3 regions of the Methylocystis sp. MJC1 genome follow, and region 2 is predicted to be linked to each of the others. Evidence: predicted binding sites of a transcription regulator. Region 2 holds the regulator's gene; each other region holds the start of a gene.
The links. Region 2 encodes PhoB, which activates phosphate uptake and scavenging genes when phosphate is short. Its sites were predicted from a motif close to TGTCATNNANCTGTCAT; they were not measured.

Region 1 (3,271 bases), 1.9 Mb from region 2:
TTCACTTCCCTGTCGCCCGACGCGAAGACGCAGGTCTCTGTGCAATATCGGGACGGACGCGCGATCCGCGTGCATAGCCTGTCGCTCACCGTGGCGCTGAACGATCCGAGCGCAACGGAAGCGCAGGATCGGCTGCGCACATTGGCGCTCGACGCCCTGGCGGGCAGTGACGTCAAGCCGGACGGCGAAACGCGGGTCATCATCAACGCCGGCGAGCCTCTCGAGATTGGCGGGCCGGGGCGCCACGCCGGGCTGACGGGGCGCAAGAACGGCATCGATTCCTACGGAGAGATCGCACGCATGAGCGGTTCCGCGCTCTCCGGCAAAGACCCCTCCCGCATCGAGCGCGCCGGCGCCTATGCGGCGCGCTACGCCGCCAAAAACATCGTCGCCGCCGGATTGGCGGAGCGTTGCGAGGTCCATCTGGCCTACGCCATCGGACAGGCCGAGCCGCTGAGCCTGAGCGTCGAGACTTTCAATACCGGCAGGTTCAGCGACGAGGCGATCACCAAGCGCCTCGCCGCCGTCCTCGACTTCCGCCCCGCCGCCATCGTAAGGCGCTTTTCCCTGCGAAGCCGTCCCAAGGCCGCCGGCGCTTCCGGCTTTTACCTGCCGCTCGCGACCTATGGGCATTTCGGGCGCGGCGACCTCGACCTGCCCTGGGAGGCGACGAATCTTGCCGAGGCTTTGCGCGGTTAGGAGAAGGCGTCTTGCGACGATGGAGGCGTCTCTAAGCTGCTCGAGCTACTTGCCACCCTCAGTTACGACATTGCGCCAGACGCCGGCCAGATTACTGGCGTACCAAAGCAGCGTAATAGCCGGCGGCAGGACTTTTTCTCGGGACATCTGCCAGAGCGCGAACCCCATCAGCGCCAATGAAACGAAAGCCTGCGGATCGATCTCGACCGGTAGCTCGGTGGACGCGGGCGGAGCCTTGCCGACTGCGAAAAGCCCGGCTTCCCGCGCCGCTTCGCTCACCTTATCGAGCGATCCCCCGTGCTCGATGAGGACACTGCCGGTGAACGGCCGCGCCGCAACTTTGGAGACGCCCGGCAACGCCGACAGGCTGCTGGAGACTGAGGCAAAAAAGGCCGAGTCCCCAAGGCGGTCGGGAAATCGCAGACGGGCCCTTCCGGGCATGGCGTGAGCGATTTCGGCGGTTGGCAGGCTCGCTTCCATGGTCATGCCCCTTTCGAAGCCGGCTGCGGCGCAGCCTCGGCGGCTTTCTCAGGCATTGGGCCGGCTGCCTTCTTGGCTTCCCCCGTGGCGGCCGTGAAAATTTCAGAGGCCGCCTCCGCCTTCACCTCGGCGAAAAGGTCCTCCGCCGCCTCCATGAGTTGCGCGCCCTGCACGCGGGCTTCGTGCAATGCCAGAACGGCGGCTTTTAGCGCAGCCTTGGCGACAGGACGCGCTCGATTTCCTTCGCGGCCAAGCAGGAGAGCCGCTGCGGCGCCGGCCGCCACGCCAAATGCAAATCCCCAGGGCTTCATGAAGCATTCTCCCCGTCGGAAACCAAGGCGTTTATATATAGGCGCGACAATGAGGCGCTCACGAGCGCATAAACTGCCGTTCGTCGCCCGCACCGTCCGATGCTGTCGCGAATGTTATATGACGGCTCGCTTTTTACGAAGCGCGGCCGATGCTCATCTGAATGGGCCAGCATGAAGGATGCATCTTCCCCGACAACTTTTCGTGGTGGCCTACCTTCTCGCCTTCTGACAAGCTAACGGCGTAAACCCCGCGCGCTGTCACGATTGCGTCATCGAAGAAGTGTCTGCGAGACGCGACAGCGCGGCTCAGCTTCGCGCGCGCTTTCCGAATGGACGGCATCGGATGGACTTTTCCCAGCGCTTCACTTTCCTCTTCTCCGCGCCCAATTTCGAGGCAGACGACCTCGAAGGCCTGCGCGTCAATCAGATCATCGCGGCCATCGAGCGCATGGGCTTTCAGGTCGTGCGGGCGCGGCGGCTGGAGGACGCCGAGATCGTCGTGCAGACGGACGCCGCGATCGGATGCCTTGTGGTCGACTGGGGCAAAAGGGGCATCGAAGGCAAGACCGCTTCGCTCATCGATCTGATGCGCAAGCGCGGCCTCGATATGCCGATCGTGCTGCTCATCCGCCGCAAGCGCTTCGAGGATATTCCGGTCGAGGTGCTCGACTTCATCGACGGCTATGTGTTCCTGGCGGAGGAGACGCCGGAGTTCATCGCCAAGAACCTCGTTTCGCGCCTCAAGCAATATGCCGACACGCTGAAGACGCCTTTCTTCGGCGCCATTGTCGATTACGCCGAAGAAGGCAATCAGCTCTGGACCTGCCCCGGCCATAATGGCGGCATTTTCTATAGCCGCAGCCCGATCGGCCGCATCTTCATGGAGCATCTCGGCGAAGCCGTCTTCCGCGACGATCTGGACAATTCCGTTGTCGAACTCGGCGACCTCCTCACCCACGAAGGCCCGGCGCTCAAAGCGCAGAAGGCGGCAGCCGAAATCTTCGGGGCGGAAAAGACCTATTTCGTGCTCAACGGCACGTCCACGTCGAACAAGGTCGTCCTCACCAATCTCGTGGCCGAAGGCGATCTCGTGCTCTTCGACCGCAACAATCACAAGGCCGCGCATCATGGCGCGTTGCTCTTGAGCGGCGGCGTGCCGATCTTTCTGCCGACGACGCGCAACGCCCTCGGCCTGATCGGCCCGATCGACCACAAAGCCTTCGACGAAGAGACGCTGCGCGCGCGCATTCGCGACAATCCGCTGGTCAAGGAAAAGGACGCCTGGCGCAAGGAGCGGCCCTTCCGCGTCGCGGTGATCGAGCAATGCACCTATGACGGCACCATCTACGACGCCGAATGGATCGTGAAGAAGATCGGCCATTTGTGCGACTATATCCTGTTCGACGAGGCCTGGGCGGGCTTCATGAAATTCCACCCGCTCTACGAGCGGCGCTTCGCCATGGGGCTCAAAAATCTCACCGAGGCCTCGCCCGGCATCGTCGCCACCCAATCGACGCATAAGCAGCTCGCGAGCTTTTCGCAGGCGTCGCAGATCCATGTGCGCGATCGGCATATCAAGGGGCAGAGGCGCCGGGTCGAGCACAAGCGCTTCAACGAAGGCTTCATGCAGCACGCCTCGACCTCGCCTTTCTATCCGCTGTTCGCTTCGCTCGACGTCGGTGCGCAGATGATGAAAGGCCGTTCCGGCGAAGTTCTGTGGGACGACACAGTGCGTCTCGGCATCGAGCTGCGCAAGAAGCTGCGCGCCGTGCGGCGCGAAT
Region 2 (3,271 bases):
TCTGGAGCACCGACCTCAACGCGCCGATGGCGAGCTTGCCGGTCGTCATCTTCCAGTTCGCCTTGTCGCCCTACAAAGATTGGCAGCAGCTCGCCTGGACGGGCGCCCTGTTGATCACCCTCGCCGTTCTCGCCCTGTCGATCACTGCCCGCGCGCTGAGCGCCGGCCGGAGAAAATCGAAATGAACGCCCTCGCTCAGGTGAACCAGTCCGCCACCAAGATCTCGGTGCGCAGCCTCGATTTCTATTACGGTTCGACGCGCGCGCTCAAATCCGTCTCGCTGCCGCTGCACAGCCATAAGGTGACGGCCTTCATTGGCCCGTCGGGCTGCGGCAAGTCCACCCTGCTGCGCGTGCTCAACCGCATGTACGACCTGTATCCGGGTCAGCGCGCCGAAGGCGAGGTGCTGCTCGACGGCGAGAACATCCTCGATCCGGCGATCGACCTCAACGCCCTGCGCGCCCGCGTCGGCATGATCTTCCAAAAGCCGACGCCCTTCCCCATGTCGATCTATGAGAACGTCGCTTTCGGCATCCGCCTCTACGAGAAATTGTCGCGCGCCGATATGGACATCCGCGTCGAAGAGGCTTTGCGCGGCGCGGCGCTCTGGGACGAGGTGAAGGACAAGCTGCAGGCGAGCGGGCTCGGCCTTTCCGGCGGCCAGCAGCAACGCCTATGCATCGCCCGCAGCGTCGCCGTGCAGCCCGAGGTCATGCTCTTCGACGAGCCCTGCTCCGCTCTCGACCCGATCTCGACGGCGAAGGTCGAAGAGCTGATCGAGGAGCTTTCCTCGCAATACACGATCGCGATCGTGACCCATAATATGCAGCAGGCGGTGCGCGTCTCCGACTACACCGCTTTCATGTATCTGGGCGAGCTCATCGAATTCGCCGACACCGACGACGTCTTCAACCGGCCGAGAGAAAAGCGCACGCAGGACTACATCACCGGCCGCTTCGGCTGAATCCCATTTAAGGAACGAGCGATGACTGACCATACCGTCAAGTCCTATGACCGCGATCTCGAGGCGCTGGGACGTCGCATCTCCGAGATGGGCGGCGTTGCGGAGAAAATGCTCGCCGAGGCGATGGACGCATTGTCCAACCTCGACCTCGAGCTCGCAAAGCAGGTCGTCGCAAGCGACGCGCGGCTCGACGCGCTCCAGCGCGAGATCGAGGAAAACGCCGTGATGACCATCGCCCGCCGGCAGCCGCTGGCGGTCGATCTACGCGAATGCATCGCCGCAATCCGCATCTCCGGCGACATCGAGCGGATCGGCGACCTCGCCAAGAATATCGCCAAGCGCACCCTGAAGATCGCCTCCGAGGCCCGTTTGCCCCGCGCCATCGTCGGCTTGAAGTCGATGCATGAAATCGCGGCGACGCAGCTTAAGGACGCGCTCGACGCCTATGCGCTGCGTGACGAAGAACGCGCCCGCACCGTCTGGATGAACGACGCCGATCTCGACGCGCTGGAAGACTCGGTGTTTCGCGATCTTCTCACCTTCATGATGGAAGATCCGCGCAACATCTCGTTCTGCACGCATCTTCTGTTCTGCTCGAAGAACCTCGAACGCATCGGCGACCACACGACCAATATCGCCGAGACCATCGTCTATCTCGTGACAGGCGAATCCATGCCGCTCGAGCGCCCCAAAGCACGGTCGGGCGTTTTGAGCGCAGAGAGCGAAGCATCGCATGAGTGAGACGACGACCGCGCCGACCATCACCCGGGACGGCAAGAGCGACCGCGCCCCCAGGATTCTCGTCGTCGAGGACGAGATCCCGCTGGCGACGCTGCTGGTTTATAATCTGGAGGCGGAAGGCTATCAGGTCGAGCACGTCGATAATGGCGACGAAGCGGAGCTGCGCATCGCGGAATCGCCGCCGGACCTGATGCTGCTCGACTGGATGCTGCCCGGCGTCTCGGGCCTCGAAATCTGCCGCCGCCTGCGCGCGCGCGACACCGCCCGCGACATGCCGATCATCATGCTGACCGCGCGCGGCGAGGAGGCCGAGCGCGTGCGCGGGCTTTCGGTCGGCGCCGACGACTATGTGGTCAAGCCCTTCTCGACCCCGGAGCTGATGGCGCGCGTGCGCGCTTTGCTGCGTCGCGCCCGGCCGGAGCGCGTCGCCTCAAAGCTGACGCTGGGCGATATCGACCTCGACCGCGAGACGCGTCGCGTGCGCCGCTCGGGCCGGGAAATCCACCTGGGCCCGACCGAGTTCCGGCTGCTCGAATATTTCATGGAGAAGCCCGGCCGCGTTTTCACGCGCGCCCAGCTCCTCGACAGCGTCTGGGGCATGTCGGCGGAGATCGACGAGCGCACGGTGGACGTGCATGTCGGACGGCTTCGCAAGGCGCTCATCCGCGGCCGGGAAAAAGACCCGATCCGCACTGTGCGCGGCTCCGGCTATTCTTTCGACGAGACCTTTGGTCGAGACTGACCTTCGGCCGCGTTACCCCCGCGGCCGATTTCATTTAAGCGTAGCGCGGCGCTCTGAGCTGCTCGCGGGCGCGACGGCGATCCTGCGCCGGCTGATAGGCGATACGGGCGTGATGCGCGCAGTAAGGGCCGCCGCCGATCGGCGACTTGCCGCCGCAGAAGCGGAAGTCCGGCGTCGTCGGATCGCCCATCGGCCAACGGCACATGGACTCGCGCAGCTCCATCAGCGTCACGCGCTCCGACATCGGGATGACGACCTCCTCATTCGGCGTCACGCGCGCAACCACGACCGTCTCGGGTGTAAACGCAAGCGCGACATTACCGAGCACGGCGTGTCCACCGACGCGAGGCGCAGATGCGGCGGGGGCGGAAACCGCCGCCTGCCGAGGGGCCGCCTTGGCGGCGCGCGGACGCGGCGCATTGGCCGTCTTCGCCCGTTCGGCGAGGCCAAGACGGTGGATCTTGCCGATCACCGCATTGCGCGTGATGCCGGGGCCAAGTTCGGCAGCCACCTGACTCGCGCTGAGACCGTCGCTCCAAAGCTTACGCAACAGGTCGACGCGTTCATCGGTCCAAGACATTTTGACCTCCAAGCGGCCGGTTCGAGCGCGCAACCGGACAGAATCCACCAACTCTCGCTGCGCTGGACCCAACCAGCGGCGACGTCGCGCGCACCGAAACTCGAGAAGCGCCAGGCGGAAACAACGCGACCGACCCGGCGAGAAAAACTTAACAAAACCTTTGAATCACGGGCAAGAGTCGCTGGCAAGCAGGACGGGGCGTTCTACACAGCCTTTCTGAGCGCATTTCCCCGACAGTGTTGCC
Region 3 (3,271 bases), 310 kb from region 2:
AGCGCCTCGAGCAGCACAATGCCAAATGTGTCGGTGCGGCTCGGGAAGACGAAGACGTCGGAAGACGCGTAAAGCGCCGCCAGCTCGGAAGGCGTCTTGAAGCCGAGGAAACGCGCGTCAGGAAAGCGGGCCTCCAACGCCGCGCGGTCGGGGCCATCGCCTGCGACGAGCTTCGTTCCGGGCAGATCGAGCGCGAGGAAGGCCTCGACATTCTTCTCCACCGCCAGACGCCCGGCGTAGAGGAAAATTGGCCGGGGGAAATCGAGCGGGATTTTCGCTTTCGGCGTGAAAATCGAATGATCGACGCCGCGCGACCAGCGTAGCAGGCGGCTGAACCCGCGCGCGTCGAGCTCGCGCGCAAGGCTCGGGGTCGCAACCATCACGCCGGCGCCGGCGTTATGAAAGCGCCGCAGCGCCGCATAGGCCAGGCCCACCGGCAGGCCGGTGCGCGCATGGATATATTCGGGAAAGCGCGTGTGGAAGCTCGTCGTGAAGACGCGCTTGTCCCGCAGGCAGACCGCGCGCGCCGCAAGGCCGATCGGCCCCTCGGTCGCGATATGGATATGGTCGTAGTCCTGGGCGAGCCGGCGGCGCACGGCGCGAGGCGTCGCCAGCGCGAGAGAAATCTCTCGATAAGTCGGCATGGGAACGGAATTGAAATCGCGCGGCGTGAGAAAATCGATCTCGGCGCCGAGGGGCGGCGCCGCCTGCGCGATTGATTCCAGAGACCGCACGACGCCATTGACTTGCGGGCGCCACGCATCCGTCGCAACAAGTATCCGCATCTTACGCAGCCGCCGCCTTCGGCGCAGGCAGCGCCTTCACAGGCTGATTGGCCGACGCGGCCGCGCGCTCGGCCGCCGTCATGCGCCAATGCAGAATTTCGAAATTGCCATCCTCATGCTCGGCGATGGCCGTGCAGCTCTCCACGAAATCGCCGGTGTTCACATAAAGCATGCCGTTGATCGTCTTGATCGTCGCATGATGGATATGGCCGCAGACCACGCCATCGACGCCGCGACGCTCGGCCTCGGTGGCAAGCGTCTCTTCGAAGTCGCCGATGAAATTGACAGCCTCTTTGACCTTCAACTTCGCCCAGGCAGAGAAAGACCAATAGCCGACGCCGAACATTCGGCGCGCGCGGTTGAGAACCGTATTGGTCGCGATGGCGACGTCATAGGCCCAGTCGCCGAGCAGAGCGAGCCAGCGTGCGTTGCGCACGACAATGTCGAATTCATCGCCATGGATAACCAGCATTTTCTTGCCCGTGGCGGTCTCGTGGATCGCATGATGCACGACCTCGACGCCGCCGAAGCTCATTCCGGTATAATCCCGCGCGAATTCGTCGTGATTGCCGGGGACGTAAATGACCCGCGCGCCCTTGCGCACCCTGCGCAGCAGCTTCTGCACGACGTCATTGTGCGCCTGCGGCCAATGCCAGCCCTTGCGCAGCTTCCAGCCGTCCACAATGTCACCGACGAGATAGATCGTCTCGGCGTCGTTGTGCTTGAGGAAATCCAGCAGCAGATGCGCCTGCGAGGCCTTGGCGCCGAGATGCAGGTCGGAAAGGAAGAGGGTGCGGTAGCGCTTGGGCTCAGGCTCGACCGCTGGATGGGCGCGGAAGTTCGCAAGATTCTGTTCGGGCATGAGCGTGTTCGCCTCCCCGCGTCGGATTACTCTTGCGTCATTCAACAGATTCAGGTCACAGCGAGATGACAGCGGGACGGGCTCCCGAGATCGTCCCGTCATTGCGAGCGCAGTGAAGCAATCCAGAGCCGCTGTGGCCGCCCTGGATTGCGTCGTCGCTACGGTCCTCGCAATGACGGATCTACAAACTCAAATCCCAGCCTCGGCCTCCTGCGGCGTCACCCGCAGCGCGGTCACGCGGTTGCGGATCCGGCGCATGACTTCGAAGCGGAAGCCGTGGAAGGTGAAGACCTGGCCCGCCTCGGGGATCGCGCCCGCCTCGTGGATCACGAGGCCGGCGATGGTCGTCGCCTCCTCGTCGGGCAGGCTCCAGGCCATGACGCGGTTGAGGTCGCGCACCGGCACCGCGCCGTCGACCAGCACCGAACCGTCCGGCTGCGGGCGAACGCCCTGCACGGCGAGATCGTGCTCGTCGCGGATGTCGCCGACGATCTCCTCCAAAATGTCTTCGAGCGTGACGAGGCCCATCACCTCGCCATATTCATCGACGACCAGCGCGAAATGCGTCTTGCGCTTGAGGAAGGCTTCGAGCTGATCTTCGAGCGTCGTCGCCTCCGGCACGAACCAGGGGGCGAACATCACCTCGTCTATGTCGATCTTCGCAGCGTCGCCGCCGGCGGCGTCGAGCGCCCGCAGCAGATCCTTCGAATGCAACACGCCGACGAAGTTGTCGGGCCGCTCCCGCCACAGCGGCAGGCGCGTGAACGGCGAAGACAGCACCTCGCGCACGATCTGGACGGGAGGAAGATCGGCGTCGATGGTGCGCATTTTGGTGCGGTGGATCATCACATCCGCGACATGCAGCACCTGCAAATCGAGCACGCCGCCGAACATATCGCGCGCCGAGCGCTCGACCTCGCCCTCTTCATGCAGAATATCGACCGCGCCCTTGAGCTCCTCATAGGGCGAGATCAAGGTGCGGCCATGGCTGAGCTCCACGCCCACGAGGCCCAGCACGATCCGCACGAACCACTCCACCGCCGCCAGCACCGGCCCGAAGATCGAAACAAAGGGCGTGATGAAGCGCGCCACGCGCAGCGACATGGCGTCGGGGTGATTGATGGCGAGCGTTTTCGGCAGAACCTCCGCGAAGACCAGAAGTAACGCCGTCATGAGGATCGTGGCGTAGACCGCGCCATTTTCCCCGGCGACCGCGGTCAGCACGCTCGTGGTGAAGGCCGAGCCGCCGATGTTGACCAAAGTGCTCCCGAGCAGCAGCGCCGCAATCATGCGGTTACGCTGGCGCAGTAGCCGGTTGACGGCTCCGGCGCGCTTGTCGCCCTCCTTTTCGAGCGTATGCATGCGCGCATGCGAGGCCGCGGTCAGCGCCGTCTCGGAGCCGGAGAAAAAAGCCGACAGCAAAACGCAGGCGATGACGACGAGCACATCGGTCCAAGCGAAAGACCCGCCGCCCCCGGAGTCGAGCCCATGCATGACCGTTACCGCGCCAGTTCGTCGTTGAGAAAGCCTAAGACCTCTGTCGGCTCGACCGATTTCGCGATGAAAGCCTCGCCGATTGCGCGCAGGAGGATGAAGGTGAGCGCGCCGGCCTCGACCTTTTTGT

Region 1: a site for PhoB is predicted at 1,747-1,763, ahead of OGR47_RS10070 (Orn/Lys/Arg decarboxylase N-terminal domain-containing protein). Genes of this name have one in related genera too.
Region 3: a site for PhoB is predicted at 1,702-1,718, ahead of OGR47_RS18100 (UDP-2,3-diacylglucosamine diphosphatase). Genes of this name have one in related genera too.

What each region holds. Positions count from the first base shown of each region.
Region 1 covers NZ_CP107558.1:2,069,559-2,072,829, forward strand. Annotated here, with positions in the region: gene metK (methionine adenosyltransferase) at 1-699, shown strand, start outside; gene OGR47_RS10060 (hypothetical protein) at 745-1,185, opposite strand; gene OGR47_RS10065 (DUF5132 domain-containing protein) at 1,182-1,490, opposite strand; gene OGR47_RS10070 (Orn/Lys/Arg decarboxylase N-terminal domain-containing protein) at 1,834-3,271, shown strand, end outside.
Region 2 covers NZ_CP107558.1:154,676-157,946, reverse strand. Annotated here, with positions in the region: gene pstA (phosphate ABC transporter permease PstA) at 1-185, shown strand, start outside; gene pstB (phosphate ABC transporter ATP-binding protein PstB) at 182-964, shown strand; gene phoU (phosphate signaling complex protein PhoU) at 986-1,705, shown strand; gene phoB (phosphate regulon transcriptional regulator PhoB) at 1,698-2,447, shown strand; gene OGR47_RS00750 (GcrA family cell cycle regulator) at 2,482-3,027, opposite strand.
Region 3 covers NZ_CP107558.1:3,768,619-3,771,889, forward strand. Annotated here, with positions in the region: gene OGR47_RS18095 (glycosyltransferase family 4 protein) at 1-785, opposite strand, end outside; gene OGR47_RS18100 (UDP-2,3-diacylglucosamine diphosphatase) at 787-1,647, opposite strand; gene OGR47_RS18105 (HlyC/CorC family transporter) at 1,837-3,141, opposite strand; gene aroB (3-dehydroquinate synthase) at 3,147-3,271, opposite strand, start outside.